Regions from separate parts of the Robbsia sp. KACC 23696 genome, predicted to be linked through region 2. Evidence: predicted binding sites of a transcription regulator. Region 2 holds the regulator's gene; each other region holds the start of a gene.

Region 1 (10,476 bases), 1.8 Mb from region 2:
CCACGGTCATGTGCGGCCATAGGGCGTAGTCCTGGAACACCATGCCGAGCGAGCGCCCCTCGGGCGGCACCCAGACATTCGGCGGAAAGTCCGCCGCGTCCGACGGCGTCTGTGCGGGCGAGCGCACCGCGCCGCTGGCGACATAGCGCGTACCGAAGCGAATGGCGCCGCAGGAGGGCTGCAGCAGCCCGGCCAGCAACTTGAGCAAGGTGCTCTTGCCGCAGCCGGAGGGGCCGAGCAGGGCCATCGTCGTGCCGGCCGGCACAGTCAGTGTCAGCGCGTCCAACACCCATGCCGCATCGTCGGACACGGGCATCGGCACGAACGCATGGCTCAACCGATCGATGTGGATCGCGATGCCCGCGTCGCGCGGGCGCGTATCGAGGACATCGGAGGCGTCGTCGGCCGCCATATTAGAAGCGATGCCGGATGCCGACCATCGTGCCGAACTGATTGCTGCCGGCCACGACGTCGGTGCCGAAGCCATTCAGACCGAGGTTCGAGCCATGGCGATTCAGGACATAGCCGACGTTGACATAGACATCGGTGCGCTTCGACAGAAAGTAGTCGCTGCTGATCTGGAAGGACCACGGATCGCGGTTCGTATCCTTGAAGTCCTGATACATCGCGGTGGCCGACAGCCACAATGAAGGCGTGTATTTGTACGTCGCGCCGAGCCAGTAGAAGTTCGAGATCTCGGTGGCTTCCGTCGTCAGCGTCGTCAAATGCGTGGCGCGCCCGTCCCGATAGCGCCAGCCGCCGGAGACGTCGACCTTGGCGAACTTGTACTTGGCCGCCAGCGCGACGCTACGGTTCACATTGCCTTCATAGCCACCGACTTTCGCCGTGCTGGCGGCGTTGAGCGCTGTCGAGCCGCCGTTCTTCTGGTCATAGGCCAGCACGGCGCTGAACGGGCCGCCACGGTATTCGACGCCCCCTTCGATCACTTGCGCACGCCGGTTGTCGCCGGCCGTGGACGTGCCGAAGCTCACATCGTCATAGCCCTTGGAATACTGGGCCAATACATGGAAGGGGCCGAAGGCGTTCTCGTAACGCGCCGTGTTGTCGAGCCGGTCCGAGAAGACCGGATCTTGCATCTTGACCGCGTAGACGGCATTGCCGAGCGGGTTGTACTTGCTGACCCAGTCGAGGAAGATCCCGCCCTGGCGTCCCAAGGTGAAGCGACCGTAGGTCTTGTTCGACAGGCCCATATACGCCAGACGACCGAACTCGCGGCTGCCTTGCAGGGATTTGCCGCTGGTGATGTCGAAGCCGTTTTCCAACAGGAACAGGGCCTGCGTGCCGCCGCCCAGATCTTCATTGCCTTTCAGGCCCCAGCGCGAGCCGGACATATTGCCGGAGGTGGCACGAACGACGTTGTCCTTGCTGCCTGACGCCTCGCGTGCTGCCGAGGTCAGGAATTCGGCGCCGGAGTCGATCAGGCCGTACAAGGTCACGTTGGACGCTGCATGGGCGTGCGGGGCTGCAAGGACGGCAAGGGGAAGGAGGGCGGCGAGGGCACGGCGAACCGCACGGGCGGACGGCGTTGCGCGAAAGCGCGGGACAAACGATGCTGCCGAAGCGGCGATCATGGACGCGTTGGACACAGGGGTGCCCTCCACGCAAAGCGGGAAGTTCTTCATTTCAGGTCAGGTCCTCTATGGGATTCGATTGAGCCTGCAATGTAATAAATCGAAATGACTGGGGCGTGACAGTGTGTGAGACGGCTGAAGGGAGGCAAGGCGGGGATGGGAATAGGTCCTCTCCCTCCTTCTCGCGTATTTATAGGCTCCCGGTTCGCGATACACGCGTCTTGGCTTGCCCCGCGACCCGGTCCTACGGCCGTCCGGTCAGGTTTTCCCGGAAATTGCATCTGCGCCTTGAAATTGCCATAGGTCGCCCCTATACTTAGCACTCGTTGGCGGAGAGTGCTAACAGCCTTCCCAGAAGACGCCGGGAAAGGCCTGAAAGGGCCATCTGGCGGGGGTTTCGGGCTGTCAGTACCACGTCGGGCCGCGGAAACGCGGCTTTCGTCCCGCCACAGCTGCCTGTCTCAGGTGGCGCGGAGTCAACCGGGCGCCGATGCAGAAGCATCGCGCCACGCGCGATTTACCTCGTGGTCATGTCCTGTTTTGAATTGAAAGGAGTGTGTATGAACCTGCGTCCCTTGCACGATCGCATCATCGTCAAGCGTCTCGACCAAGAAACCAAGACGGCTTCGGGTATCGTTCTGCCGGATTCGGCAGCTGAAAAGCCGGACCAAGGTGAAGTGCTGGCCATCGGTGATGGCAAGCGTGATGACAAGGGCGGCCGTGTGGCCCTCGACGTCAAGGTTGGCGATCGCGTGTTGTTCGGCAAGTACGCTGGCCAGACCGTCAAGGTCGATGGTCAGGAACTGCTGGTGATGCGTGAAGAAGACATCATGGCGGTCGTGAACAAGTAATAGGCGCGTCGCGCATTCCCTGTGTTGGCCGGCCACGCTTCAGTGCGCGGCGCCGAACGGGAATGCGCCGCACCGGTACGGATGCGCGAGTTGCGCGCAGCGCAGTGAAAGAGGGCCGTGAGCCCGCGCCGCATCGTGCCGGAATCCTGTTGTTCGACAAGTACAAAGCATTCTAGGAGTTTGAGAACATGGCAGCTAAAGAAGTCGCTTTTGGTGATTCGCCCCGCGCGAAGATGGTCGAGGGTATCAACATCCTGGCCAACGCAGTAAAGGTTACGCTGGGCCCGAAGGGTCGTTTCGTGGTGCTGGAGCGTAGCTTCGGTGGCCCGACGGTCACGAAGGATGGTGTTTCGGTTGCGAAGGAAATCGAACTGAAGGACCGCTTCCAGAACCTGGGCGCGCAAATGGTCAAGGAAGTTGCTTCCAAGACCAGCGACAACGCCGGTGACGGTACGACGACGGCAACGGTGCTGGCACAAGCCATCGTTCGCGAAGGCCAAAAGGCTGTGGTCGCGGGCCTGAACCCGATGGACTTGAAGCGCGGTATCGATCTGGCCGTCGTGGCAGCGGTTGCCGAGCTGAAGAAGCTGAGCAAGCCGTGCACGACCAGCAAGGAAATCGAACAAGTTGGTTCGATCTCGGCCAACAGCGACGAATCCGTCGGCAAGAAGATTGCTGCCGCGATGGACAAGGTTGGTAAGGAAGGCGTCATCACCGTCGAAGACGGCAAGTCGCTGGAAGACGAACTGGAAGTGGTAGAAGGGATGCAATTCGACCGCGGCTACCTGTCGCCGTACTTCGTGACGAACCCGGAAAAGCAAGTTGCCGTTCTTGAAAATCCGTACGTCCTGCTGTTCGACAAGAAGATCTCGAACATCCGTGACCTGCTGCCGGTGCTGGAACAAGTTGCTAAGTCGAGCCGTCCGCTGCTGATCATCGCTGAAGATGTCGAAGGCGAAGCATTGGCAACGCTGGTCGTCAACAGCATCCGTGGCATCCTGAAGACCGTTGCCGTCAAGGCTCCGGGCTTCGGCGACCGCCGCAAGGCCATGCTGGAAGACATCGCTATCCTGACCGGTGGTCAAGTGATCGCGGAAGAAACCGGCCTGACGCTGGAAAAGACCACGCTGGAACACCTCGGCCACGCAGCACGTGTCGAAATCGGCAAGGAAAACACGACGATCATCGACGGCGCAGGCGAGTCGGTGAACATCGAAGCACGCGTCAAGCAAATCCGCGCGCAAATCGAAGAAGCTACGTCGGACTACGACCGTGAAAAGCTGCAAGAGCGCGTTGCCAAGTTGGCAGGCGGTGTTGCACTGATCCGCGTCGGTGCTGCGACCGAAGTCGAAATGAAGGAAAAGAAGGCACGCGTGGAAGATGCATTGCACGCAACGCGCGCTGCTGTCGAAGAAGGCATCGTTCCTGGCGGCGGTACGGCACTGATCCGCGCACTGGCAGCAGTGGCAACGGTCAAGGGCGCTAACGCCGATCAAGACGCAGGCATCAAGATCGTGCTGCGCGCGATGGAAGAGCCGCTGCGTCAGATCGTGTCGAACGGTGGCGAAGAAGCCAGCGTCGTCGTGGCTGCTGTGAAGGCAGAAAGCGGCAACGTCGGCTACAACGCAGCAACCAGCAAGTACGAAGACCTGGTCGCAGCGGGTGTGGTCGATCCGACCAAGGTGACGCGTAGCGCGCTGCAAAACGCCGCTTCGGTTGCTGGCCTGGTCCTGATGACGGACTGCGCCGTGGTCGATCTGCCGAAGGACGACGCGCCGGCAGGTGGTGGCATGCCGGGCGGGATGGGCGGCATGGGCGGCATGGGCATGGATATGTAAATATCCTTGCCCGTGGGGGCATACCTCGCGAGACGACGGCAGGTTCGCTTGTCTGTCTTATTGCGGGGGCGTCGATGGCGAGTTCATCGGCACGTGCCTTCACCGCACGGTGTTCCGCGGTCTCAGTCGGGCCGCGGACAAAGAAAAAACGCTGGGGATCCTTGGATCCACCAGCGTTTTTTTATGGACGGCGCATCAAGCGCCGCTTCTCCGATCGCGCTTAGTGACGCGAGCCTTGCATCGACCAGGCATCGATCGGTGCGACCCGACGCTCGGCGATGATGATCTCGCCACTGGCAGGCTGTGTCGGCGTGTCGGACGCCTCTTCCGTGCTCTCGACTTCTGCCGGCGGCGCGGCGAGATCGGCGTTGCCTTCGTCGTCGCTATCGTTGCCCGCGTGGGGACGCAGTCCCGGCGCGCCGGGGCCGCGGCTCCAGAAATAGCGATGCGGGATCCACGCGCCCATGCCCGGGCGGAAACCATGCCGCATCGCCTGCGCCAGATAGCGTTGCGCTTCGGCAATCGCATCCGGGGCGGTGTGGCCGAGCGCCAGCAACGCCGCGACGGCCGCCGCGAGCGTGTCGCTGAAGCCGATGCCGCTGCCCGGCTGGGAGCGCGCGAACGACACACGTCCCTCGGCGACCGCGGCCGAACTGCCGCCTTGTCCGATATCCCGGCTGTTCCGACCCGCCACGCCGTGCCACGGTCCCATCATCGGTGCCGCACCGGCAAAGCGATGATGGCCGATGCGGCCACGCTCGCTGAACACGGTATGGGCGTAGTCGCTGCCGTGGGCTGCGGACAACAGCACGAATTCCGCGCCGGCGTCGATGATGCGCGCAACCGCCTCGGCGGTGGCGGCATCGGCACCCATCGGGTCGTCCAGCCCCGCGCCGGCCGGCATCGCGGCGGTGGAGGGCCAGCCGTCGCGTTGCTCGGCCGAACGCTGCGCCAGCCGGTCGGACACGCGCTCGGCGAGCCGCTCTTCGGACAGCATCGCTTCCTCGATCAGCTCCTCGTCGATGAAATCGGCGGTGAAGCCGGCGCCCAGGCCCTCGTAGCTCGCCAATTGGCGCGCCAGGAAGGCATCGGCCACGACGATCGACGATTGCGGCACCAGCAGCTCACCGATCGCCGCGCACAGATGCTCGTCGGCCAGCATATGGCCATTGGCATCGCGGCCCAGATCGGGGTGCAGGATCAGCGGGAGGGTGTCGTAGTCGGCGACGACCTCGGCAATGGCGCTGGCGATCTCGGCGCGTACCGTGGCGCCGATCTTGAAGGCCGCCACAGGCATGTCCTCCAGCAACATGCGGGCTTGTGCCGCGACATGCTCGGGATCCACGGCCGTGACGCCCAGGCAATCCCGGGAATCGCGGACCGCGTATCCGGTCAGGACGCTCACGCCGTGGCAGCCCATGCTCGCAAAGGTGGCCAAGTCCGCCTGAATGCCCGTGGCGCCGGTGGGATCGGCAATGCCGAAAGTCAAAACTATGGGAGGGGGGGAACTTATCATGCGTCAATTTATTGCGCGGTCAGGTGCTCCGCGCGATGAGAAAAGCCCAGTCGGGCTTTTCGTCGATGCGCCAAACCGTTACCATCATGGTTTGCATTGTAGCGGATCGTCGTAGGACGCATCGAAAGAATGGAATATCAAAGCTGGATGTGCCTGATTTGCGGTTGGATTTATGACGAAGAGGCAGGACTGCCGGAAGAGGGCATTGCGCCCGGCACGAAGTGGGATGACGTGCCAATCAACTGGACCTGCCCTGAGTGTGGGGCCCGCAAGGAAGATTTCGAGATGGTTCAGATCTGATCCGCAACGCGTGTCTTGACGACGCGCGATGGATCGATAGGGCCGGACCCCGTCAGCACGACGCGGTCCGGCTTTTTGCGTGGTGCGATCGCCTGGCTCAGTTTTCTTCGGTGCCGACCTTTTTGACGACGTCGTAGCGCTCCAGCGTTCGCTGACGCGCCTCGGCGTGGTCGACGAGCGGACGCGGGTAGTGCTTGTCGAGCGTGATGCCGGCCCGGGCCAGGATCTCGGGCTTTGCGAGCCAGGGCGCGTGGATCGATTTGTCGTCGAGCGCGGCAAGCTCGGGCACCCATTCGCGGATGAAGGTGCCCTTGGCGTCGAATTTTTCCGATTGCGTCAGCGGATTGAAGATACGGAACCAGGGCTGCGCATCGCAGCCGCTCGACGCCGCCCATTGCCAATTGCCGTTGTTGGCGGACAAGTCGAAGTCATTTAGCAACCGCTCGAAGTAGGCTTCGCCGCGACGCCAGTCGATACCGAGGTCCTTGATCAGGAAGGTTGCCGCCACCATCCGCAGACGGTTATGCATGAAGCCGGTCTGGTTGATCTGCCGCATGGCCGCATCCACCAGCGGATAGCCGGTCCGCGCCTCGCACCAGGCCGCGAAATGCGCCTCGGCGGTCTTGCCGCTCTGCCATTGGATCCGGTCATATTCCGGTTTGTAGGCGTAGCGGGCCGGCTTCGGCGTACGGAGATGGCGGGGAAGCGCGTCCTTCTCCGCGTGTTCGTCCTCGTCGAATTCGCGCTCGTCCTCGACGACCAGACGCGGGTTGTGGAACAGGATCTGGAAAAAGAAATCGCGCCAGACCAGTTCCGACAGCCAGGTCTCCGCGCCCTCGCGGTCGCGCGCCGCGTGACTGGCGGCATAGGCCGTGCGGGCCAGCGCGCGCGGGGAGATCGTGCCATGCCGCAGATGCGTCGACAGCAGACTGGTGGAGGCGAGCGCCGGGAAATCCCGGGTGCGATGATAGTCGCCCACGCGGCTCTCGAATTGCTCCAGCAGCGTCAATGCGTTGTCTTCGCCGGCCGGCAGGGGCGTCTGCGCCTCGCCGAAGCCCATCGCCTGCAGCGACGGCAGCTCGCGGGGATGCAGGCGCCCTTTCAGGTCTTTGAAAGCTGGCGCGCGGGCCGGCGGTGCGGCAAGCCGGTCCAGATGTCGCTCGGACGGCCGCGCGGCGAAGGCGCGATCGCCTTGCGCGGCCAGCAACCAGGCCCGTTTGTACGGCGTGTAGACGCTGTAAGGCTTGCCGGCGCCCGTCAGGACCTCGTTTTTCTCGAAAATTGCCTGGTCTTTGAAGGACCGCAGCACGATATCGACATCGTCCAGCCGGTCCGCGACTTGCGCATCACGGGCGATGGCCGCGGGTTCGTAATCGTGGTTGAGGAAGACCGCGTCGACGTGCAATTGCTGCGCGAGCGCGGGCACCAGCTCGACGGGATCGCCTTCGCCGATCCACAGACCGCCGCCGTGCTGCTGCAAGGTGCGCTGCAGTTCGACCAGACTTTCGTGAATGAAAGCGACCCGCGCATCGTTGGCGGGAAGCCCGTCCAGGATGGCGCGGTCGAAGATGAACACACAGTGGACCTGCTGCGCGGCCTCCAGCGCATGGTAGAGTGCTGTCTGGTCGCGAGTACGCAGGTCGCGCCGGAACCACACCAGGGCGTTACTGAATTCGGGCATACCGTTACCGTGTCTTTGCTAAAATTGCATCATGTCCAAGTCCTCTGCCGATCGCATTAACCTGACGAACCAATTCCTGATCGCTATGCCCGGCATGGCGGACTCGAATTTCTCGGGTACTGTCATCTATTGCTGTGAACACAGCGAGAAGGGCGCGCTCGGCCTCGTGATCAATCGCCCCACCGATATCGACTTGAAGTCGTTATTCGATCGGATCGATCTGAAACTCGACAGCGCGACCCTGTCCTCCCTCCCAGTGTACTTCGGCGGGCCTGTTCAGACCGAACGCGGCTTCGTCTTGCACGAACCGGGCGGCGAATATACGTCGTCGATGACGGTACCGGGTGGGCTCGAAATGACCACGTCGAAAGACGTGCTCGAAGCGGTGGCAAGCGGGCAGGGACCGAAAAAGTTCCTGCTGACGCTGGGGCATACCGGCTGGGGCGCGGGGCAGCTCGAGAACGAAATCGCGCAGAACGGCTGGCTGACGGTCGATGCCGACCCGTCGATCATCTTCGATGTTCCGGCCGAGCAGCGACAGGAGGCCGCACTGGCCTTGCTGGGCGTCTCCTTGTCGATGTTGTCCGGCGAGGCGGGGCACGCTTGACTGGCATTGCACCGGCGTTTGTTTCCGATGCCTCGGTCGTACTGGGATTCGACTACGGCGAGAAGCGCATCGGCCTGGCGGTCGGCAATACGCTGACCGGCTCCGCGCGCCCGCTGGCGATCATCGAAAACCGTTCCCGCGATTACCGTTTTGCGGAAATCGGCAAAGTCATTGCCGAGTGGCGCCCGGCGGTTCTCGTCGTCGGTCTGCCTTTTCACCCGGACGGCGCGGCCCATGAGATGACGCAGCTCGCCCGCCGATTCGGCAACCAGTTGAATGGTCGCTTCAATGTGCCCGTGGTGTGGGTCGACGAGCGTTATACGTCAGTCGAAGCACGGCAATTGGCGCGTGAGGCGGGACAGGGCGGCGGCGGTCGTGGACGGAGTGGCGGCGGTGCCGGGCGGGGCGGTCGGGGACCGCGCATCGATGATGCCGCGGCCAGCTTGATTCTGCAGCAATACCTGAACGACGGCGGCACTAGCCAAGTCGATCTCAGCGGCCAGGGCGGCGCCTGATGAGTTGGGCGTCGCATCCGCAGGCCGGATCGGATGGGGGGCTGCGACATCTGCTGACCTTGGATGGCTTGCCGCGTCGGCACCTGGAGCATCTGCTGCGCTGGGCTGCGCGCTATCTCGTTTATCTGACGGCGGGAAGCGTCTCGCCGGCACCGGGCAGCGATGATGCCGGTCACGGTGTGCTTGCCGGGTCCTGCGTCGTGCCGATGTTCGTCGATATGGAGGAGCAGGCCGCCTGCGTGGCCGCCGCCCTGGCGCTCGGCGCCGATGTCCGGTTTTGCCCCGGATTCGTTGGGGCGGAAGCGACATCGCTGGCGTCCCAACCGCTAGTCGGTGGCGCAGGCGTTGCGGGCGATGGCGTGTCTTCGCGCCGTCTGATCGACTGGCTCCCCGCGCTCGCTGATGCGCGCTATCTGATCCTCCAGCATGGGCAAAACGGCGCGCCTTTTCTGTTCGCCGCCCATTGCGCGGCGCATCAACAAATTGTGAATGCCGGCGACGGCAGCTATGCGCACCCGATACGCGCGCTATGCAATATTCTCGACATCGTGCAACGCAAGCCGGATTTGGCGGCGCTGCGGGTGGCGATTCTCGGTGATATCGCCGGTTCCGGCGTCGCACGCTCGACTTTGCATGCCTTGACGACCTTGGGCGCGCCGGAAATCCGGGTCGTCGGACCGACCGCACTGTCTTTCGAGGCGATCGCGCAGTTAGGAGCGACTTGGTACGCCGATCCCGAGATTGGCCTGGCCGATATGGATGCGGTGGTGGTGCTGTCCACGGACCGGGCGCAAGCAGGTGACACGTCAGCAGCCTATGTGCGGTTTGGCGAAAGGACGGATGCCGATGGGGACGCGTTTGCACTGACGCCGCCGCCGAATCTTGTCGTCCAAGCGGTCTGGATGGCGGTTTTCGCGGTGTTGGCGGGATGCGCCGATGAGAACGTCCATCGCGTCATCGGTTGGCAGGGCATGCCATACACCGACGATTCGCTCGACGTCCCGCCGATCAACCCGGGGGTGGGCGATAGCGATGGGCGAAACGTTGCCACCACGGCCGATACCGACGCTGATTCAAGGGGCGACGGTCTTGCTGCCGAGCACTGTCGGCGCGGGCCTGCGTCGCGTCCAAACGGATGTTTATCTAGACGCGGGCGTCATCGCGGGCATCGGCGCCGAACCTGCGGGCTTCGCGCGTTCCACCGCGCAACACATTGATGCGCGGGGTTTGATGCTGATGCCGGCCATGGTCGATCTCTGCGCGCGATATGGGTCCGCCGCGGCTGCGTGGCCGGAAGCCGCGGCGTGCGGCATTGCGGCGTTTGTAAGTCCGGGGATCGCGCGGGTCGATTGTCGTGCAGCGATGCATCGGCGTGCCGAGGCTGACGGGCGCGATCGCGATCGCGACGGGGGCGCGCTGAGTGATGCCCATTTCCCCGACGTCGACGTCGATTCCGATACAGCGCCCTTTGCCTGGGGCTCCCCGACGTTCGACGCAGGCTTCGACGGCATCGCCGATCGTGCCGGCTTGCAAGCCGCGATGTCGCGCGCAAAGGCTGCCGGCGTGCCGTTATGGG
Region 2 (10,476 bases):
ACATCCGCACCTGACCCTGCCCCGCACAAGTCGGGCAAGTCTGCGCCTTCGTGCCCGGCTTCGCGCCATGCCCGTGACAGACGTCGCACTCGGTCCATCCCGGCACGCGGATCTGCGTGTCATAGCCATGCGCGGCCTGGTCGAGCGTGATTTCCATGCTGTAGCGCAGGTCGGCACCCCGATAAACCTGGGGGCCGCCCCGACCGCCTCGGCCGCCACCGCCGGCCGCTTGACCGAAGATGTCGCCGAAAATATCGCCGAAGGCATCGGCGAAACCGCCAAAACCTTGCGCGCCAGCGCCGCCACCCATGTTCGGGTCCACGCCGGCGTGACCATATTGGTCATAGGCGGCGCGTTTCTGCGGATCCGAAAGCATCTCGTAGGCCTGTTTGACCTCTTTGAAGTGCTCTTCCGCTTCCTTATTGTCCGGATTCCGGTCCGGGTGGTACTTCATCGCCAGCTTCCGATAAGCCTTCTTCAGCTCTTCTTCGCTGGCGTTCTTCGCTACACCCAGGATTTCGTAAAAATCGCGTTTTGACATCGTCGTACCTTGTGTCGCCTCTTGACGGCTTGCCTATCCCCGCGCGCCGCATGACGCGTTATTCAGTCAGGCAGTAGCGGAAAAACCGATGGCGGGCGGCCGCCGAAGCGAGGCTTCGGCGCCGTCCGCCATGGTACGGCACTACCTGTTGCAGGTGACGCTTAGTCCTTCTTGACTTCCTTGAAGTCGGCGTCCACGACGTCGTCTTCGGCCTTTGCGCCCGGCGCGGCACCAGCGGCGCCTGCTGCACCCGCCGCGCCCGCACCGTCCGGGCCACCGGCTGCACCGGCCGCCGCTGCGTCCGCGTACATCTTCTCGCCCAGTTGCTGCGAAGCGGTTGCCAGCGCCGTCACCTTCTCGTCGATGGCAGCCTTATCGTTGCCCTTCAACGCTTCTTCCAGGTCCTTGATCGCGGCTTCGATCTTGCCCTTCGTGTCCGCATCGACCTTATCGCCGTGCTCAGTCAGCGCCTTCTGCGTGCTGTGCACCAGCGCTTCACCCTGGTTCCGGGTGTCGATCAGCTCGCGCAGCTTCTTGTCTTCCTCTGCGTTCGCCTCGGCATCCTCCACCATGCGCTCGATCTCTTCGTCCGACAGACCCGAATTCGCCTTGATCGTGATCTTGTTTTCCTTGCCGGTCGCCTTGTCCTTCGCCGACACGTGCAGGATGCCGTTCGCGTCGATGTCGAACGTCACTTCGATCTGCGGCGTCCCGCGTGCCGCCGGCGCGATACCTTCCAGGTTGAACTCGCCCAGTGCCTTATTGGCTGCCGCCAACTCGCGCTCGCCTTGGTAGACCTTGATCGTCACGGCCGGCTGGTTGTCGTCGGCGGTCGAGTAGACCTGCGAGAACTTCGTCGGGATCGTCGTGTTCTTCGTGATCATCTTCGTCATCACGCCGCCCAACGTTTCGATACCCAGCGACAGCGGCGTCACGTCCAGCAACAACACGTCGCTACGGCCACCGCCCAGCACTTCGCCCTGAATCGCGGCACCAACGGCCACGGCTTCGTCCGGATTCACGTCACGACGCGGTTCCTTGCCGAAGATCTCCTTCACCTTTTCCTGCACCTTCGGCATACGCGTCTGGCCACCGACCAGGATCACGTCGTCGATATCGCTGACCTTGATACCGGCGTCCTTGATCGCGATACGGCACGGCTCCATGCTGCGCTCGATCAGGTCCTCGACCAACGCTTCCAGCTTGGCGCGGGTGATGCGCAGATTCAAGTGCTTCGGGCCGCTCGCGTCCGCCGTGATGTACGGCAGGTTCACGTCCGTCTGTTGCGCGCTTGACAGCTCGACCTTGGCCTTTTCAGCCGCTTCCTTCAGGCGTTGCAATGCCAGCACGTCCTTGCTCAGATCGACGCCCTGTTCCTTCTTGAACTCGCTGATGATGTAGTCGATGATGCGCTGGTCGAAGTCTTCGCCGCCCAGGAACGTGTCACCGTTCGTCGACAGCACTTCGAACTGCTTCTCACCGTCAACATCGGCGATTTCGATGATCGACACGTCGAACGTACCGCCGCCCAAGTCATACACGGCAACCTTGCGGTCGCCCTTTTCGCTCTTGTCCAGACCGAAAGCCAGCGCCGCCGCGGTCGGCTCGTTGATGATGCGCTTCACGTCCAGACCGGCGATGCGACCCGCATCCTTCGTCGCTTGACGCTGGCTGTCGTTGAAGTACGCCGGCACCGTGATCACGGCTTCCGTGACCGGCTCGCCCAGGTAGTCTTCGGCCGTCTTCTTCATCTTGCGCAGGATTTCAGCGGAAACCTGCTGCGGCGCCAGCTTTTCGCCGTGCGCTTCGACCCACGCATCGCCGTTGTCGGCCGACACGATCTTGTAGGGCATCAGATCGATGTCCTTCTGAACTTCCTTCTCGCTGAACTTACGACCGATCAGGCGCTTGACCGCATACAGCGTATCGCGCGGGTTCGTCACGGCCTGGCGCTTCGCCGGTGCGCCGACGACGATTTCGCCGTCCTTCAAATAGCCGATGATCGACGGCGTGGTCCGCGCGCCTTCGGCGTTCTCAATGACCTTGGCCTGCTTGCTTTCCATCACCGCAACGCAGGAATTCGTCGTTCCCAGGTCAATGCCAATGATCTTGCCCATCTTATTCATTCTCCTGGCTGTGTCAGCCGTCCGGCGGAGCGCGGCTCCGCGCAACAATTCAAATATGTTCGAAAAATAGGTGCGGCCACGCCAATTTCAAGGGCTGGACCGCGAAAATGCTGCCTTTTGTCGCGCGCTACGTGTCGCGCGACCGCCGACGCTTACTTCGGCGCGGCCACCATCACCAGCGCCGGGCGCAGCACGCGCTCCGCGATCACATAGCCCTTTTGCAGGACCGTGACAACGGTATTCGGCTCTTGCTCCGCCGGCACCATCGAAATGGCCTGGTGAAAGTGCGGATCGAACTTTTCACCCGTCGCCGGCGCCACAACCTTGATACGACCCTTTTCCAAGGCCGCCAGCAGTTGCTTCAGCGTCAGGTCCATCCCTTCGCGCAGCTTCTCGGCATTCGAGGCGTCCGCGCCGAGCCCGGCTTCCAGGCTGTCCACCACCGGCAGCAGGTGTTCGGCGAAACTCTCGATTGCGAACTTATGCGCTTTTTCCTTCTCGTCCTGCCCGCGACGTCGGACGTTTTCCGTCTCCGCCTTGGCCCGCAAGAATTCTTCCTTCAACGCGGCGATCTGCGCCTGCGCTTCCGCCAGTGCCGCTTCGGCTTGCTGGTCGGCGCCATCGATCTGGTCGCTCGACGCCGCTGCCGTCGCCGCCGTGTCGGCCTGCGATGCCTGATTCACCGCGTCCGCCGCGGCATTGTCCGTCGTCTGCTGATCGCGGTTCGCTGGATTGTCTTGCATGCTCGTTTCCCGTCTGAGTCTGTGTGATTGATCCGGCGCACGGCCCTCTCCCCACGAGTTGGAGACGATTCCGTTGTTTTCAAGTCCACAGCGCAGAAATTTACGCGACGCGGTGGACTGCCTGCCGCAGCATTTCGTCACGCGCCGCGGGTGACCCAAAAATACCGCTCGTGCGCGTCCGACGAGGCGTTGTTACCGCTCTCCCGCCCCCTTCTCGGCAGCCCTGGGAAAACCCGCAACACGTGGTTACATTCTTTACCCGAAACAGGGACTTAGCCCGATGACGCCGCCCTGCGGCCGCATTAGAATGACGACGTGCATTGGGATAGACCAGTCCCGTCGCCGCGCAGTCAAAACAAGAGGTGAATAAATGAAATTGACATTCGCAGTCGTCTTCATCCTGACGCTCCTGGTGGCGGGAACGACGACCATTTGCCTGTCCGGCGCCGTAAGCGCGCGGACCTCGGAATACGGCACCGCGAAAGCGCTGACCCGCGACTGGCTCAATCCCTATCCGGCCAGCCATCGGGCGTATCGTGAGCTGAACTCCCCACTCGCGCAATAACACGTCGCTCGCGTTTCGTCGGCCGGCCGTGCCAGCCATCGGCCGGCTCGCGAAACAGCTGACGACGCGTGCGTTCGGCCTCCCGCGCCTGAGCGCTCGCCTCGGTTTCCTCGTAGAGCAACCGCGCCACCGGTGCCGGGCCCCGCACTTCGCTGACATCCCGCACGACGACAATCCATCGCCCCGCCTCGATATCGATCGTCACGACCTCCCCGATACGGACATCCCGCGACGGTTTGACCGGATCTTCGCCCACGCGGATGCGGCCGTTCTGCACCGCCTGTTGCGCCAGCGACCGGGTTTTGAAGAAGCGCGTCGCCCATAACCATTTATCGATACGTGCCTTGCCGCCCTGCGTGTCGGCGCCCTTGCTCGGGCCCCGCGCCTCGGCGTCGTCACGTGCCCCGGCCTCCGTCCCCTTTTGCTGGGAACGGCCCGACCGCCCGCGACTCATCGCGACGGACCGCCGGGCCAGCCGGCGAGATTATCGGCGCACAGGGTGGCAAGGCCGGCAATCCATGCCGGCGCATCGTTCAGGCAGGGAATGCGGCGGAATGTGTCACCGCCGGCATGCAGGAAGGCATCGCGGACTTCCAAGCCGATTTCCTCGATCGTCTCCAGGCAATCGGCGGTAAAGCCGGGCGTGAACACGTCGATGCGTCGGGTTCCCGACTGCGCCAAGGCGATCGCCGTCGGTTCCGTATAAGGCTGCAGCCATTCGGCCTTGCCAAAACGCGACTGGAACGTCACCCGGCAGGCATCACTGTCTAGCTCAAGCACTTCCGCCAGCCGTGCGCCGGTTGCCAGACACTCGGCCTGGTACGGGTCTCCCAGCGTAATGGTGCGCTTCGGCACGCCATGGAAACTCAGCAGCAGCTTGTCGCCGGCTGCAAAGTCCGGGGCGCCGTGTTCCCGCCAGAAACGCGCCACCTGCTCGGCCAGCGCAGCAATATAGCCGGGGTCCGTCGGATAGGATTTGACGGCCCGCAATGCTGGCTGGTCGCGCATCTGGCGCAAGGTATCGTAGGCTGCATCGAAAGCGGTCGCCGTCGTGGACGCCGAATATTGCGGATACATCGGCAACAGCAGAATCCGCTCGATGCCGTCGGCCTGCAGCGCGCGGATCTGCGCGCCGATGTTCGGCGTGCCGTACCGCATCGCATACTCGACGCGCACCGGCAGACCCAGTTCGGCAAATCGACTGCGCAAGGCGGCGGTCTGCCGCACGGTGTAGACCCGTAGCGGCGATCCTTCGTCCATCCACACCGACGCGTACTTTTTAGCGGAGGCGCGCGAGCGCAGCGGGACGATGACGCCCCGCAGCAACGGTTGCCACAACAGCGCCGGAATCTCGACGACACGCGGATCCGACAGAAATTCCGTGAGGTAGCGTCCTACCGCGCCCGGTTCCGCCGCATCGGGCGTACCGAGATTGATCAGCAATACCGCCGTTCCCGACGCTGCCCGTGCATCGGCGACGGACGACGACGCACCATACGATGCCGGCGGGACAGCTGAAGGTGAGGTAAGCGATGGCGATGCGGACATGGCCGAGGACGCTGCGGCGGATGGCTCGGACAAAAGGTCCGCGCCGAGGGCACTGATCGGTGAATTCATAGTGAGGCGCATTGGCAGGCTGTTCGTCAGTGTACCCCGAGGCGCCATCGCTGCGCCTGGGAGACCGGATCAGTGCTGACTTAATGCGTTCGACAACAGTCGCGCGGTGATATCGACGATCGGAATCACACGGTCATAGGCCATGCGCGTCGGACCGATCACGCCGAGCGTACCGACGATCTTGCCGTCGACCTCGTAGGGCGCGGTGACCACGCTCATCTCCTCGATGGGCACCAGACTAGACTCGCCGCCGATATAGATCTGCACGCCCTGCGCATGGCTCGATACGTCGAGCAATTGCAGCAGGCTGGTCTTCTGGTCGAACAGATCGAACAAACGACGCATCCGGTCCATGCTGGACGAGAGGTCCGTGACTTCCAGCAGATTGCGCTCGCCGGAAATCAGCAGCGTGTCGCCGTCGCCGGACGCTTCCTCGCTGCCGACCTCCACCGCCGCCTGCATCAGATGCGTCATATCGGCCCGCACGGCGTCGATTTCTTCACGCAGGCGCCGACGGACTTCCTCGAACGACTGCCCGGCGTAATTCGCATTGATATAGTTCGACGCTTCCACCAGCTGCGACGGCGAATACTCGCGCTGCGTCGCCATGATCCGGTTCTGGATGTCGCCCTCGGGCGTGACGATGACGAGCAGGATGCGTTTGTCGGACAAGCGCATGAACTCGATTTGCCGGAAACTCTGGCTGCGGCGTGGCGTCAGGACAACACCGGCGAACTGCGACAAATTCGACAGAATGCCCGCGGCGGCGGCCACGACCTTCTGCGGCTGGCCTTGCTGGAGTTGCGCCGCCACCCGCTTTGCAAAATCGGCGGCCTCGCCGTCGACGGTCAGCGGCTTCGACGTCAGCATCGTGTCGACGAACAGCCGGTACCCGCGCGGCGTCGGGATCCGACCCGCCGACGTGTGCGGGCTGGTGACCAGACCGAGGTCCTCCAGATCCGACATCACATTGCGGATCGTCGCGGGACTGAGCGCCAGTCCGGAATACTTAGACAGCGTGCGCGAGCCGACAGGCTGACCTTCGGCGATATACCGTTCGATCAGGGTCGTCAGCAGTGTTTGGGCGCGAGGGTCTAGCATGAAGGAATTCTAGCGCAATCCGCCCCCAGCAGGCCGGTAACGGCAGCGATTACAAGCGAATAGCGGTAATTCCGCCACTGCGGTTCGATTGCGCCCGCAGCCGACGCCCCGCGAGTCGTTGCAATGGGACCGCCGGCCGTGCGCGTCGATCAACCGTTGCGCGTGCCATTTCGCCAAGGCACTGGCCGAATGCCCGAGGGACGCGGCGATGCCGTTGCGGTAGAGTTCTCCCCATCGCCTGTGGTGTAATGCGCAAATGGAAACACGCTCCCCCTTCAAGACCGTCGCGCTGATCGGCAGGCCGAATACGCCGAATATCGGCGAACCGTTGCTGACGCTGGCTCGCGCCATCGAAGCACGCGGCTTTACATTGATTTTCGAAGCGGCGACGGCTGGCGAGATCGATCTCAAGAATCATTTGGATTCGCTGCAGGCCAAGCCGTCGGTGGCGACAACCTCCGAGATCGGCGAGCGCGCCGACGTCGCGGTGGTCGTCGGCGGCGATGGCACGATGCTGGGCGTCGGGCGCGAATTGGCGCCGTACGGCACGCCGTTGATCGGCATCAACCACGGGCGTCTGGGATTCATCACCGATATCCCGATCGCCGATATGAACCGGGTGGTCCCGGAACTGCTCGACGGTCAGTACGAACGCGAGGAGCGCACGCTGCTCGAGGCGCGGATCATGCGCGACGGCAAGCAGATATACGACGCGCTCGCTTTCAACGATGTCGTGGTGAACCGCAGCGGCTTCTCCGGCATGGCGGAACTACGCGTCGTCGTGGACGGGCGCTTTATGTATTCGCAGCGTTCGGACGGCCTGATCGTGGCAACGCCGACCGGCTCGACTGCCTATGCGCTGGCATCCCAGGGCCCGATCCTGCATCCGCAGGCCGGTGGGATCGTGCTGGTGCCGATCGCGCCGCAGGCGCTGTCGAATCGCCCGATCGTGCTGCCGGACAAATCCGAGATCAGCGTGCAGGTCATCGGCGGCCGCGAGGTCAACGTCAATTTCGACATGCAATCCTTCACGGCCCTGGCCCTCGACGACATCATCGAGATCCGGCGCTCCTCACATACGGTGCCATTCCTCCATCCGGTGGGATATAGCTACTTCGCCACGCTGCGCAAGAAGCTGTACTGGAATGAACATCCGGCCAACGATCCACGGCAGAACTGAACGCCGTCATGCTTCGACACCTTTCGATTCGCGATTTCGTCATCGTCGACCGCCTCGACATCGAGTTCGACGCGGGATTCACCGTTTTCTCCGGCGAGACCGGCGCGGGCAAATCGATTCTGATCGATGCGCTGGCGCTGATCCTGGGCGCACGCAGCGATGGCAGCGTGGTGCGCAACGGGGCCGTGCGCGCCGATCTGAGTGCCGTATTCGACGCGCCGCCGGCGCTGGCCGAATGGCTGCGCGACCATGCGCTCGACGACGCCGATTATGCGGCCGAGGCGCACGCGGCTGCGGCGGCCAAGGACACGAAGGACGTCGCCAAGCCGACGCGTGGCAAATCCGCCCGCAGCGGCGCGCCACGATCCGCGCCGGTCGGACCGCCGGTGATTTTGCGCCGCGTGGTCGATGCGACCGGTGCACGCTCGCGCGCTTTCATCAACGGGACGCCGGCAACGCTGGGCCAGTTGCGCGAACTGGGCGAAATGCTCGTCGATATCCACGGCCAGCACGCGCATCAGGCCTTGATGCGGCCCGATGCGCAGCGGCTGCTGTTCGATACCCACGCCGGCGCGACGCAAGCCGCTGCGCGCACCGCCTCGGCCTGGGCAGACTGGCGTGCGGCACGCGCGCGCATCGACGACGCGCGCAAGCGCAGCGAGCAGATTCAGCTCGAACGCGAGCAGTTGGCCTGGCAGGTCAATGAACTGGAGACGCTGGCGCCGCAGGCCGGCGAGTGGGAAGAAATCGGCCAGGAGCATCAGCGCCTTTTCCACGCCGCCAATCTGATCGACGGGGTACGCGGTGCCATCGATGTCCTGTCCGAATCCGACGATGCGCTGATCGGCCGCGTCTCAGCGATCACGAGCCGTATCCAGGCACTGGCCGATATCGACGAGAATCTGCGCGATGTCCTCCTCGCGCTGGAGCCCGCGCAAATTCAGCTGCAGGAAGCGGTCTACTCGTTGACGCATTACGCGCAGCGCCTCGATCTCGATCCGCAGCGGCTGGAGCAAGTCGACGAGCGCTTGAACGCGCTCCACGCGGCCTCGCGGAAGTTCCGCATCGCACCGGAAGCGCTCGGCGATGCCTTGGGCGAACGGCGCACGCGACTGGCGGCGCTGGACGCCGAGGCGGACTTCACGGCGCTCGAAAAAGCAGAACAGGAAGCGGCCCTGGCCTATCGTGAAGCCGCGCAGGCGTTGTCGACGATTCGGCACGCCGCGGCGGGCGTGCTATCGGCGGGCGTCACCACCGGCATGCAGGAGCTGTCGATGGTGGGCGGCAGTTTCGAAGTTGCGCTGACGCCGCTACAGTCCGTCCGGGATGGCGACAGCAATCATCTGGTCGGCGGCCCGAACGGTCTGGAACAGGTCGAGTTTCTGGTGGCCGGGCATCCCGGCGTGCCGCGCCGCCCCTTGGCCCGAGTGGCATCGGGTGGGGAGTTGGCACGGATCAGTCTGGCGCTGTCGGTCATTGCCAGCGCCGCCAGCCCGACGCCGACGCTGATCTTCGATGAAGTGGATACCGGTATCGGCGGCGCGGTGGCGGAAGTGGTCGGACGGCTGCTGCATCAGTTGGGTGGCATGCGCCAGGTGTTGTGCGTGACGCACTTGCCGCAAGTCGCGGCACGGGGCGATCGCCATCTGCGCGTGGCAAAGCAGGTTCGGGACATCACGACGCAGGCCGCGGTCGGCGGCGACGAGATCGGCGCCGAAAGCGAGACCGTCAGCGCGGTCAATCGGATCGATGGCAGCGAACGCATCGAGGAGATCGCACGGATGCTCGGCGGCATCGACATCACCGCGACGACGCGCCGACATGCGAAGGAAATGCTGTCCGCGTGAGGGGCGCCTAGCCCATCGGATCCCCCGACAACGTGGGATCCAACGCCGGCGTCGTGTTGCCGAACACGTGGTCCCATAGTCGGCGGACTGCTTGCCGCTCCGCTTCCACCCGCGGCGATGCCACGCGGGCATGCGTGGCGCCGTCCAGCCGCACTCGATGTTGCAGAATCCGATAACGCCGATACGCGGCCTGCACCGCATGGATGTCGTCGATCGGCGCGAATCCCAATCCCGCCAGGACATCGAGCAGGGCCAGATTGCCGCTATTGCGGATCAGCGCCGGATGGTGCGCCGCATGCAACAGAACGCCGTATTGCACCAGGAACTCGATATCGACCATGCCGCCTCGGTCATGCTTCAGATCGAACAGACCGCTGTGATTCGGATGCCCGTCATGCACGCGATCGCGCATCGCGACGATCTCGGCCGCTAGCGCCTGCCCGTCGCGCGGCGTCGCGAGCACCTCGGTGCGGATCGCCTCGAACGTCGCGCCGATCGCCGGATCGCCCGCGCAATAGCGCGCCCGCGTGATGGCCTGATGCTCCCACACCCACGCCGTGTTGGCCTGACCCGCCGCGCGTTGTTGGTAGCGACGGAATCCGTCGATCGGCGTCACCAGCAAGCCCGATGAACCGTTCGGCCGAAGCCGGAGATCGACATCGTAGAGTTGGCCTGCTCCCGTCGCCGTCGTCAACCAACTGATAAGCCGACGCGCCAGACGCGTGTAATGCTCCGCCACGTCGTCGCCCTCGCGCT
Region 3 (10,476 bases), 1.4 Mb from region 2:
TCGGATTTCGTCGGATAGGGGAAAGCGCCTTCGCTACCCGGAGCCACATAGACGACGGCGTCGGCCGGCTTGCTGAAGAAGAACGGCGGCTCGCGGTCCGGATCATGGCCCATTTCGCGCGCGTGTGCCGCGTAGTTGCGGCCGACGCAATAGATTCGGCGCACCGGAAAGTCGGCGTTGGCGCCGGCCACAGGAACCGCGGCTTGAACCGGGGGTTCGATAACATAAGCCATCACAAGTCTCCCAAGAACATCTTAAAAAACGATCGAATCGGAATAGGGGGAAAGCCGCGCATCGACGGGACGGCGCACGAACGTGCCGGCAGTCTTGCCGATGAAAGCGCTATAGTACTCGCGACAGCCGTCTTTTACCGAACTTGAACTTTATGCACCCGCCTTCCCCTGCCAGTGCCGCCGGCGCGCCCCCTGATCCGCAGCGCAGCCCCTCTGCCGGCGAGCCGTTTCGCTGTGCTCACCTGATCAAGGAAATCGGCCGTGGCGCCCGCGGCGCGCGTGCCTTGTCGCGCGAGGATACCGAAACGCTGTTCACCGCGATCCTGGACGACCGCGTGGACGACGTCGCGCTCGGCGCGCTGTTGATGGCTTACCGGATCAAGGGCGAAACGCCCGACGAACTGGCGGGCATGCTCGCTGCAGCCCAAACGCGCGTGAACGCGATCGCTTTTCCGCACGGCGCCATACCGGTGCTGTCGGCATCCGCGTCGGGCGCCACGAGATCGCCTCATTTCCGCCCGGTATCGATCCCGTCGTACAACGGGGCCCGGAAGATGGCGAACCTGGTCCCCTTGCTCGCGGCTTTGCTGGCGCAACGGGGGGTGCCGGTCGTTGTCCACGGCGTGCGAACGGACCCGGGCCGCGTCACCAGCGCCGCGATATTTACCGCGATGGGACTGCCGCCCGCCGAATCGGCAGCTGATGCCGGCGCTCTGCTTCACGCGGGCAAGCCGGTGTTCATGCCAATCGATGTATTGTCGACAGGACTGGATCGCCTGCTGCGTCTGCGCGCCAAGATGGGCGTACGCAACAGCGCGCATACGCTGGTGAAACTGCTGGATGTGTTTGCCTATGCCGCCGGCGAAAGTGGCGTGCGGCTGGTCAATTATACGCATCCGCCCTACCGGGACAGCCTCGCGGGCCTGTTTCAAGCGCATCCGTTTCTGGCGCGAGGCGATATCTTGCTCGCGCGCGGCACCGAGGGCGAAGCCGTGGCGGATGTCCGGCGCCAGGTGCAGATCGACCGGCTGCGGGACGGCGCGGCCGATGTGCTGGTGAATCCCAGCCGGAGCGACGATCTGCCCACCGATCCGGCATCGCTGCAGTTGCCGGACGCGGCCCAGGCGATGGACGCGCAAGCGACGGCCGACTGGATCGGCAGCGCGCTTGCGGATCCGGCACGCGTGCCGGCCAGCATCGCCCGACAGGTCGAACAGATCGTCGACATCGCCGGACAAGCTTAGCCTAGCCCATACCGGTTCCCGGCAGCCGAAACAGACTGGCCGGGGGATGCCATGCCGGGCAGCGCTTCACGCCCGGGCGCCGACGTCTATTAGCGCGGGATCAGCGGAAGTTGTACTGCACGTAGATCTGGTGGAAGTCGATCCCCGGATTCGGGCTCTTGATACTTGCATTCGACAGATGCTGGAAGCGGTATCCCACCTGATACTGCTGGTGATTGCCGAACTTGACGCCGAGGCCGACCATGTCTGCAAACTGGAAGGCGGTGGACATCGTGTAAGTATCGGAAAGACGATCATGTGTCAGCAGTCGAACACCGACACCCGCTTCGACGTAAGGCCGCAAGGCGCCTGACGATTTTTCGAAGCGCAGGACCGGCGAGACACCGAACTCGCCAATCGTCTTGCGCGCACTGGTTCCGACATCCCAGTACACCGCGTGCGCTTCACCGACCGCGGCGAAATTCCATCCGCCGATGTGCCAGAACGTCCAATGCGGGTCCCATACCAAGCCCAGGTCGAATTTTTGCGTGTGCACTTCGTGATCGTTCGCGAAGCCGTAGGCAAACTGCGCCCCCCAGGTACTTTCCGCATGGGCCAACGTCGGACCACACGACATCATCGCTGCGCCCGCGATCAGCGCGCAGCGAAGCGCTACTTTCGTAATTGGCATCTACTGCTCCATCGTCTGCCTACCGCAGTGGAAGGACTGCGGTTGTTTTTTTGATTTAATTGCGTTATCAAACAGTTAATCGAAATGTCTGTCTGGGAACGCTTGGACGCATGTCGCTAGAAGCACTAGCGATCGCATGGACATGCTGGAATCATTCTAAGCACTTTGTGACAAAGTTTGCTGACGGGTCCCCAATCGCGCGGAAATGAAGGACTTATGTAAGATTTTGAGACAATGTCCGCTGTCCGGGAACGGACCGTGCCCTGGACGTAGGTGCAGTAGAGGCGTACCATAGACGTTACCCTATCAAGAGATGCTTCCTGATAGTTTTTGAACTTTTCGTGGGACATCCTGTCCAAATAGCTATTAGCACTCGCTTTCATTGAGTGCTAATATCTTTCCGTCTTACCGCTGTCCTATAGACGTTGCTAACTGAGGAAAATCCGTGAGCGAAGCCATGTCCCCCACCCTTTCCAGCGCGGCCTTGCGCGGCGGCGCGCTGGCGCTGACGCCCAAGTCCTTGCTGACCGGGCACATCGGCAACATTGACGCATATATTCAGGCGGTCAACCGGATCCCGCTGCTGACGCAGGCAGAGGAAACCCAGTTCGCTCGCGATTTCCGTGAGCATCAGGATCTGGAAGCCGCGCGGCATCTGGTGCTGTCGCACCTGCGTCTGGTCGTCTCGATCGCTCGTCACTACCTGGGGTATGGCTTGCCGCACGCCGACCTGATTCAGGAAGGCAATATCGGTCTGATGAAGGCGGTCAAGCGCTTCGATCCCGAGCAAAACGTGCGACTCGTGTCATACGCGATGCACTGGATCAAGGCCGAGATCCACGAATACATCCTGCGCAACTGGCGCCTGGTGAAGGTCGCGACGACCAAGGCCCAGCGCAAGTTGTTCTTCAACCTGCGCAGCCATAAGCGTAGCGCGCAGGCGTTCACGCCGGCAGAGATCGACGGTTTGGCGAAGGAATTGTCGGTCAAGCGGGAAGATGTCGCGGAGATGGAGCGTCGACTTTCGGGCGGCGATGTCGCACTGGAAGGCCAGGTCGAGGACGGCGAAGAGTCGTATGCGCCGATTGCCTACTTGTCCGACTCCCGCGCCGAGCCGAGCGAAGTGCTGGAAACACGTCAGTTCGATCGTCTGCAATCGGACGGCTTGAGCACGGCCTTGGAGTCGCTCGATCAGCGCAGTCGCCGGATCATTCAGGCACGTTGGCTGAATGTTGAGGACGACGGTAGCGGCGGCGCCACGCTGCACGAACTGGCCGACGAATTCGGCGTGTCGGCCGAGCGTATCCGCCAGATCGAAGCCAGTGCGATGAAGAAAATGCGCGGCGCGCTAAACGCGTTCGCCTGATCGTACGGCTTGACCAGCTTAACCGAAGGCAGTCCCGCTGAGAGGCGGTACTGCCTTCGTGCTATCGACGCATCCCCTTTCGTTTCAGACCGGGTCCGGCGGCCACGCCGACGTGGGGCAGCTGTGTCCCGGGGTCAAGCCGTCTTATGCGACCGCGGCGGCGTCCGGAGCCAGCAGAAGACGCACATCGTGCACCCACCGGTCCACCCCTTCCCCATCCTTCGCGTACAGACGCAAACGCCCTTGTGGGTCGAATACGAAGCTGACGGCGGTATGCGCAATGCCATACGCGCCCGCGTCGCCATTTGTCGCATTGGTGCCATTGGGCGCTACAGCAATGGCCGCTGAGGCTCCTGAGGCCGGCGCGGCGGCCGGTGTCTTTTCGACGTAGACGTGGAATTGCTTCGCCAATTGCTGAACCGCCGCATCCGTCGGGGGACGCAAAGCGATAAAGCCGGGATCGAAGGCGTGCACGTATTCGGTCAGGATCGGCGGCGTATCACGCTCGGGATCGACGCTGACGAACACCACCTGAAGTTTGGTGCCATCGTCGCCCAGACGCGCTTTTGCACGCGCCAACTCGGCGAGCGCTGTCGGACACACATCCGGACATTGCGTATAGCCGAACAGTAGAACGACCACCTTGCCGTGCCAGTCCGCAATCGTACGAACGGCACCTTGCGCGTCGGGAAGGGAAAATCGGGGATCGAAATCGCGGCTGCCGGTGATATCGAGGTTATCGAAATCCGGGCCGCGCTTGCCGCAGCCGCCGAGCACGCCCGCGAACGACAGAAAACCGCTGAGGCCTACAACGCCGAGACCGCCCAGCACGGTACGCCTACGCGGAACGGCTCGCGGGGGTGGCGATGCACCGCTCGCGCGCGCATCGGCGGGAGGGGGGCGGCGGTCGAAGGACATGGTGCCGCGCCGGGTTCAGGCCAATATGCCGTAAAGCATCTGCGCGTAGTGGTCGACGAGCAAGGCGGCGAACAGCAGCGACAGATAGACGATCGAGAATCGGAAAGCACGGCGCGCCAACGCATCCGAATAATGACGCCAGATCTGCCACGAATACCGCAGGAACACACCGCCCAGGACGATCGCGCTTACCAGATAGACATACCCGCTCATCCGCGCCGCGAATGGCATCAGCGTGACCGCAAACAAGGCGATCGTGTACAGCAGGATGTGCAGCCGCGTGAGTGCCTCGCCATGCGTATTCGGCAGCATCGGCAAGCCCGAACTCAGATAGTCCTTGCGACGATACAGCGCCAGCGCCCAGAAGTGCGGCGGTGTCCAGATGAAGATGATCAGCACCAGCAGCCAGGCTTCCGCCGGCACCGCGCCAGTGGCGGCCGCCCATCCCAATGCCGGCGGCATCGCACCCGAGGCGCCGCCGATGACGATGTTCTGCGGCGTCGAGGGCTTCAGGATCAGCGTGTAGATGATGGCGTAACCGACAAAGGTTGCCACGGTCAGCCACATCGTCAGCGGGTTCGTAAACCGGTACAGCACCCAGGCACCGATGCCACCGAGCAATGCCGAGAACACCAAAATCTGGCGGCTGTTCAGTTGACCATTCGCCGACGGACGCCATGCCGTGCGACGCATCATCGCGTCCACTTTCTGTTCGACCAGGCAGTTGATGGCGAACGCGGCGCCAGCGGTCATCCAGATGCCGACGGTACCGCCGATCAAGACGCGCCAGGACACCATGCCGCGTGTCGACAGAAACATGCCGATGATGGCGCAGAAGACGGCCAATTGGGTGACGCGCGGCTTTGTCAGCGCGTAGTACTGCGCGGCGCGACTTTGCGGAGCGGAAGAAAGGGTTGTGCTATCCATCACTTATTCGGTGCGGGGTTGGCGCGCGTATCGGCGCGCTCGCCCGGTGCGGACGACGCCACGAAGGCCGTCGAAAAGGTCGGCGTCGAATGCGACGGCGCCGCGTGAGCCTGTGTCGCGTGCTGCTGTGCCGAATAGGCCGATTCGGGCGTGGATCGCGTCTGGGATTCCGCGGGAGACGAGGATGACGCTGCGCCGGTTTGCGCATCGACATCCGCTATTTTCGATGTCCGATGCCGTGCTGTGCAGACGCGATAGTTTAGCATGACGACGGTCAGCAGCATGATCGCTGCACCACCGTTGTGCGCGACGGCGATCGGCAGCGGCCATTTCAGCACGATGTTCGACAGCCCCGTCAGGAACTGCACGACCGCCAGCGCCACCAGCAGCCGGGCCGGCTGGCGCAGCGCCGGCGAGCGCTTCAGCGCCGAACCGAGCCACAGCAGGTACGCCACGACAACCACGGCAAAAACACGGTGCGTCCAGTGGATCGCGACCAAGGCCGACTGCGTGATCACCTCACCGTCGGCAGCCATGCCAAGCTTGCGCCACAGATGGAACCCCTGCGCGAAGTCCATCGGGGGGATCCACTGGCCGTTGCAGGTTGGGAAATCCGTGCAGGCCAGTACCGCATAATTGGTGCTGACCCAGCCGCCGAGCGCGATTTGCACGACCAGCAGCAGCAAGCCGACCAACACGGCCGCGCGCCAGCGGTGCACACTCGGATCGTAAGCAGGCTGCGGCGTCTGCGAGGCCGAAAACCAACCCAATCCCGCCAGCAAGGTCAGCGCCAACAGCAAATGGGTCGTGACGATCAGCGGTTCCAGCTTCTGGGTGACGGTCCAGGCACCGAACACGCCCTGCACCACAACCAGTCCCAATAAACCCAAGGGCCAGGCCAGCGAGATGCCGAGCACCTTGCGACGGACATACACGATCACGCCCTGCGCGATGATCAGCACGCCCAATGCCATGGCCACGTAGCGATGGATCATCTCGATCCAGGCCTTCGTCATCGTCACCGGCCCGGTGGGCATGGCCGTGGCGGCCAGATGAATCGCGTGGTGCGCACTGAAGGGCGAGGCGGTGCCATAGCAACCGGGCCAGTCGGGACAGCCCAGACCGGAATCGGTCAGGCGCGTAAACCCGCCGAACATTACCAGGTCCAGCGTTAGAAACGTGGTGACCCAGAGCAGCTTGCGGAACTTGGCCTGATCGCCCTTGACGAACACGTACGACAGCGGAAACAGTGCGATGCACAGTCCGATGGCGGCGAGTTGAATAAGATGGTCGAAGGAAATCATCGTTCTAGGCGCTCCCGATGCCGGCTGGGCAGGATACGCACTGCCGTTTCAAGGAGCGAGGTCTCGCGCACGGATCAACCCGCCGACAAGGCGAACACCAGACGCGTCGCCGGAACGGCCATGCCGATCATGATCAGGAATGGCACGACGAGCCAGACCACTTCGACGGTCATGCTGCCATGGAAATTCGTCCCGTCCTCGCTGCGTCCGCGCACGCGGCGCAGACGAACGATCGAATACAACATCGCGACGAAGACCACTGCAAAAACCAACAGGCAGAGCACCATCAGCGCGACATGAATGTCGGAAAGCGCATGCAACCACTGCGCGACATCAAATGCGGCCATCATCACCTCCCACCGGGGACCAGACCATACGCGCCGAATGCGGCGCGGGCACTGTCACACCGGCGCCGGCGCAGCGCGATCCAGTCTCGGAACGTTCGCCCTGGTGGGGCCCTCATCCTCGAAACGGCGTACCGGCGCGCAAACGGCGTCATGCGACCAAGCGCCGCATTATAGGCGCCGGACCGGCGGCGCAGCAACCGAGCCTGTTGCAAGCACGCGAGGTTCCGTCCCGTCTACCTGCCGAAATAGTCGAAGTGCAGCGCCGACGCGGCGTGTCGCACGTGCCGATCGCGCGGTGGAATACGGCATTAGGCAACGTTTACACCGATTTTAACGTCGCTTCCTGCGATATCGCCGCATTTGCTTCGGCTGCGCACGCGACGCGGCGTCCATTCGCGGCGAAATGCCGCACCGCCAAAAACAATATGATGCGTCAGCGGCAACGATGCCGTTATACGACGGACGCTGTTTGTCTCAATATCGATCGAGCAGCCCGCTGCGACCGGGGTCTCGCCACTCAGTTTGGCCCGCGGCGCAGACGCTGCCGCCCTTGCCGACCGCCGATATCGTCGATGCGAACGATCGCGCGCCCATCGTTGGTTTGTTTCGGCGCCGCTTTCCAGGCGTGGCCATAGACGATCTCGAATGTGAGCGGGATCGCACCGTCGCCGTTGCGTCGCGCATCGAGTGCATCAAGCCAGGCGCGGTGGAAACGACGCCCCATCAAGCCTTGCGGCCGCAGCCCGGCGATTGCGGTGTCGCCGGCCGCCGCGCCGCCAGGCGGCTTGCCGGGGCCGGGGATCGCCGGGCCCCAGCCGCGGACGTCGCGCAACAGCGATGCCGGGTCACGGTAGGTGATCGTCAGCCGCTCCATGTCCATTACCGGTTCGGCAAAGCCGCTGGCAACCAGCATGTCGCCGAAATCATGCATATCGACGAAATCACGCACCGGCGCACGCGGCATGTCGGGCGCAGCCGTCATCGGCGCGGGTGCGTCCCAGGGCGACGAGTCCGACGCCGCCGCCACGCCGGATCCCGCGGCGGCGGCTCGCCCCCATCGGTCATGATTCAGCGCCATCGGATGGAGCGCCGTATAGGCGTCGTACCAGGCGTCGCGCACCTCGGCGAGCGTATCGGGGCCCACTGTCGAAAACATCAACAGCCCCCCTACCGCCAGAACCCGCTGCCACGACGGAAAGACACGATCGGGCGCCGGATGCCATTGCAATGCGAGATTGGACCACAACAGATCCACGCTACCGGCGGCGATCGGCAGGTCCGTGTAGTCGGCCTGCACCCGCCATACGGCTTTTTCGCCCATCGCGCGCCGCAGCGGCGTCGGCAGCGTGCGAGACAGCTTCTGCTTCCAACCGGCGCCTGCGGACGGCGTTCCGTCGATCGTTCCGGGGACCCGGGTCAGCATCGCATGCGCCAGATCCACGCCGAGCGTCTGCGCCATCGGATAGCGCTGCATCAGCGCCGCCAGGTCGCTCCCGAGCCCACAACCCGCATCGACGATCCGCAGCGGCGACACCTTGATGTAGTCCAAGCGCTCGTGCATCCGGGAAGCGATTTCCCGTGGCAGAAAGCTGATGTCCGCGAACGACGCCGCGCGACGCTCGAACCCTCGCCGCACGTGGGAAAGCACCGCCGCATGCGACAGATCGACCGGGGTCGACGGAGAGGAACTGCCCGGTGACGGAGAAATAGAGTCGTTCGGCATAGTGATACGGCGTTTGCGACGCGTCGGGACGACGCTACACTGGCCCGCAGTATACGTCGACATGACGGCGTGGCTGGAAAAGGCCCATCAGGAGAGGTGGATCGTGAAAGACCCCGCGCACCGCATCGGCGCCGGCGCGCTCCGGGCCTGGGCGTATGCGAAGTGGCAGCGTCTGCTGCCGGCCGCCTGCCTTTTATGCGGACATCGGGCGGACGGCGCTGTGTGCGTCCGGTGCGAGCAGTGTTATTGGCACGCCGACGACGCCCTGCCCCGCTGTGAACGATGTGCGGTGCGCTTATCGCTGCAATCGCCGCCCGCCGAGGAAGGCACTGGCACCCGCGCACCTCTGCGCCGCTGCGGCCATTGCCGCACGCGGCCACCGGCCTTCGATGCGACGTTCGCGCTGGCGGACTACCGGGCGCCGCTCGATGCCTTGATCGTCGCCTTGAAATACCAAGGCAGAGTCGGCCTCGCCTCCGATCTGGCGGCCCGACTCGCGACGCGACTTGGCGGCCTGCCGAAAAACGCCCACCCGGACGTTCTCATCCCGGCGCCGCTTTCCGCCGAGCGACTGAGCGTGCGCGGGTACAATCAGGCCTGGGAATTAACGCGTCGCCTCGGAAAACATCTCTCGATACGCACCGATAGCGGCCTGCTCCAGCGAGCGCATACCGATGCGCAAGCCCGTCTCGGTCTTCGCGCTCGGCAGCGCAATCTGCAACAAGCGTTCTCGCTTGCAGAGGGCGGCCGGCATCGCATCGGCCCGGACGGGGTCTTGCCGGCGCTGGCCGGCGCGCATATCGGCGTGGTCGACGACGTGATGACGACCGGGGCAACGTTGCATGCGATTGCCACCTTATTGAAACGCCACGGCGCGCGGCGCGTAACCGCGATCGTCGTTTTTCGTACCGCTTGAGGGTGCGAGCGGTACGTCACGGCACCGCTCTCCTCTCGATTCACTCAGTCAACTCGCTGTCGTCGCCATGTTCAACGTCGTTCTGGTCGAACCGGAAATACCGCCCAATACGGGCAATGTCATCCGCCTGTGCGCCAATACCGGCGCCAATCTGCATCTGATCGAACCGCTGGGATTTCCGTTGGAAGATGCCAAATTGCGGCGTGCCGGACTCGATTATCACGAATACGCCAAGATGCAGGTGCACCGCTCCTGGGACGCCTTCCTGGAAACGATGCGGCCCGATCCCGCGCGACTGTTCGCCTTCACGACGAAGGGCGCGACCGGCTTCGCCGGACAGGCCTTGCATCCCGGTGACTGGTTTGTGTTCGGTCCTGAAACGCGCGGCCTCTCGGATGCCTTTCTCGCGGGCTTCGATACCGCGCATCGGCTGCGCCTGCCGATGCAGCCGAACAACCGCAGCCTGAACCTGTCGAATGCCGTTGCCGTCACGGTCTTCGAGGCATGGCGTCAGGCGGGATACGAAGGCGGGGTTTGAGAAAGACGCGCGCCCGTGAGGCGCGCGCCCGATGGCAAGGCGAAAGACCTATTCGGCCTTGGCGTCGCGCTGCAACAGCATCGCCACCGCATCGCGCGGCGACTGACCATCGAATAGCACACCGCACACGGCGCGCGTAATCGGCATATCCACGCCCCGCGCATGCGCCAGTGCATCGACCGCCTGTGCGCAGGCGACGCCTTCGGCAACATGGCCCAAGGCCGCAAGAATCGATGCGAGCGATTGGCCGCCGGCCAACTGCATTCCGACCTTGCGATTGCGCGAGAGAT

The links. Region 2 encodes HrcA, which represses chaperone genes, less so after heat shock. Its sites were predicted from a motif close to TTAGCACTCNNNNNNNNNGAGTGCTAA; they were not measured.
Positions count from the first base shown of each region.
Region 1: groES (co-chaperone GroES) is a predicted target of HrcA. The motif match lies at 1,909-1,935, and genes of this name have one in related genera.
Region 3: rpoH (RNA polymerase sigma factor RpoH) is a predicted target of HrcA. The motif match lies at 2,514-2,540, and genes of this name have one in related genera.

Region 1 covers NZ_CP156626.1:1,271,210-1,281,685, forward strand. Annotated here, with positions in the region: gene ABEG21_RS05245 (ABC transporter ATP-binding protein) at 1-412, opposite strand, end outside; gene ABEG21_RS05250 (porin) at 414-1,607, opposite strand; gene groES (co-chaperone GroES) at 2,153-2,443, shown strand; gene groL (chaperonin GroEL) at 2,632-4,281, shown strand; partial or broken gene ABEG21_RS05265 (bifunctional hydroxymethylpyrimidine kinase/phosphomethylpyrimidine kinase) at 4,709-4,876, opposite strand; partial or broken gene ABEG21_RS05270 (bifunctional hydroxymethylpyrimidine kinase/phosphomethylpyrimidine kinase) at 5,354-5,797, opposite strand; gene ABEG21_RS05275 (rubredoxin) at 5,927-6,097, shown strand; gene ABEG21_RS05280 (deoxyribodipyrimidine photo-lyase) at 6,195-7,778, opposite strand; gene ABEG21_RS05285 (YqgE/AlgH family protein) at 7,810-8,385, shown strand; gene ruvX (Holliday junction resolvase RuvX) at 8,391-8,900, shown strand; gene ABEG21_RS05295 (hypothetical protein) at 8,900-10,117, shown strand.
Region 2 covers NZ_CP156626.1:3,024,670-3,035,145, forward strand. Annotated here, with positions in the region: gene dnaJ (molecular chaperone DnaJ) at 1-541, opposite strand, end outside; gene dnaK (molecular chaperone DnaK) at 703-2,658, opposite strand; gene grpE (nucleotide exchange factor GrpE) at 2,820-3,410, opposite strand; gene ABEG21_RS12685 (hypothetical protein) at 3,781-3,975, shown strand; gene ABEG21_RS12690 (RNA-binding S4 domain-containing protein) at 3,914-4,429, opposite strand; gene hemH (ferrochelatase) at 4,426-5,592, opposite strand; gene hrcA (heat-inducible transcriptional repressor HrcA) at 5,662-6,693, opposite strand; gene ABEG21_RS12705 (NAD kinase) at 6,950-7,873, shown strand; partial or broken gene ABEG21_RS12710 (AAA family ATPase) at 7,882-8,133, shown strand; partial or broken gene ABEG21_RS12715 (DNA repair protein RecN) at 8,260-9,720, shown strand; gene glnE (bifunctional [glutamate--ammonia ligase]-adenylyl-L-tyrosine phosphorylase/[glutamate--ammonia-ligase] adenylyltransferase) at 9,728-10,476, opposite strand, start outside.
Region 3 covers NZ_CP156626.1:871,315-881,790, reverse strand. Annotated here, with positions in the region: gene ABEG21_RS03560 (fumarylacetoacetate hydrolase family protein) at 1-233, opposite strand, end outside; gene ybiB (DNA-binding protein YbiB) at 386-1,477, shown strand; gene ABEG21_RS03550 (acyloxyacyl hydrolase) at 1,578-2,147, opposite strand; gene rpoH (RNA polymerase sigma factor RpoH) at 2,605-3,513, shown strand; gene ABEG21_RS03540 (SCO family protein) at 3,658-4,431, opposite strand; gene cyoE (heme o synthase) at 4,447-5,358, opposite strand; partial or broken gene ABEG21_RS03530 (COX15/CtaA family protein) at 5,598-6,662, opposite strand; gene ABEG21_RS03525 (cytochrome c oxidase subunit II transmembrane domain-containing protein) at 6,737-7,012, opposite strand; gene ABEG21_RS03520 (methyltransferase domain-containing protein) at 7,527-8,732, opposite strand; gene ABEG21_RS03515 (ComF family protein) at 8,836-9,648, shown strand; gene trmL (tRNA (uridine(34)/cytosine(34)/5-carboxymethylaminomethyluridine(34)-2'-O)-methyltransferase TrmL) at 9,716-10,186, shown strand; gene ABEG21_RS03505 (NAD(P)H-dependent glycerol-3-phosphate dehydrogenase) at 10,235-10,476, opposite strand, start outside.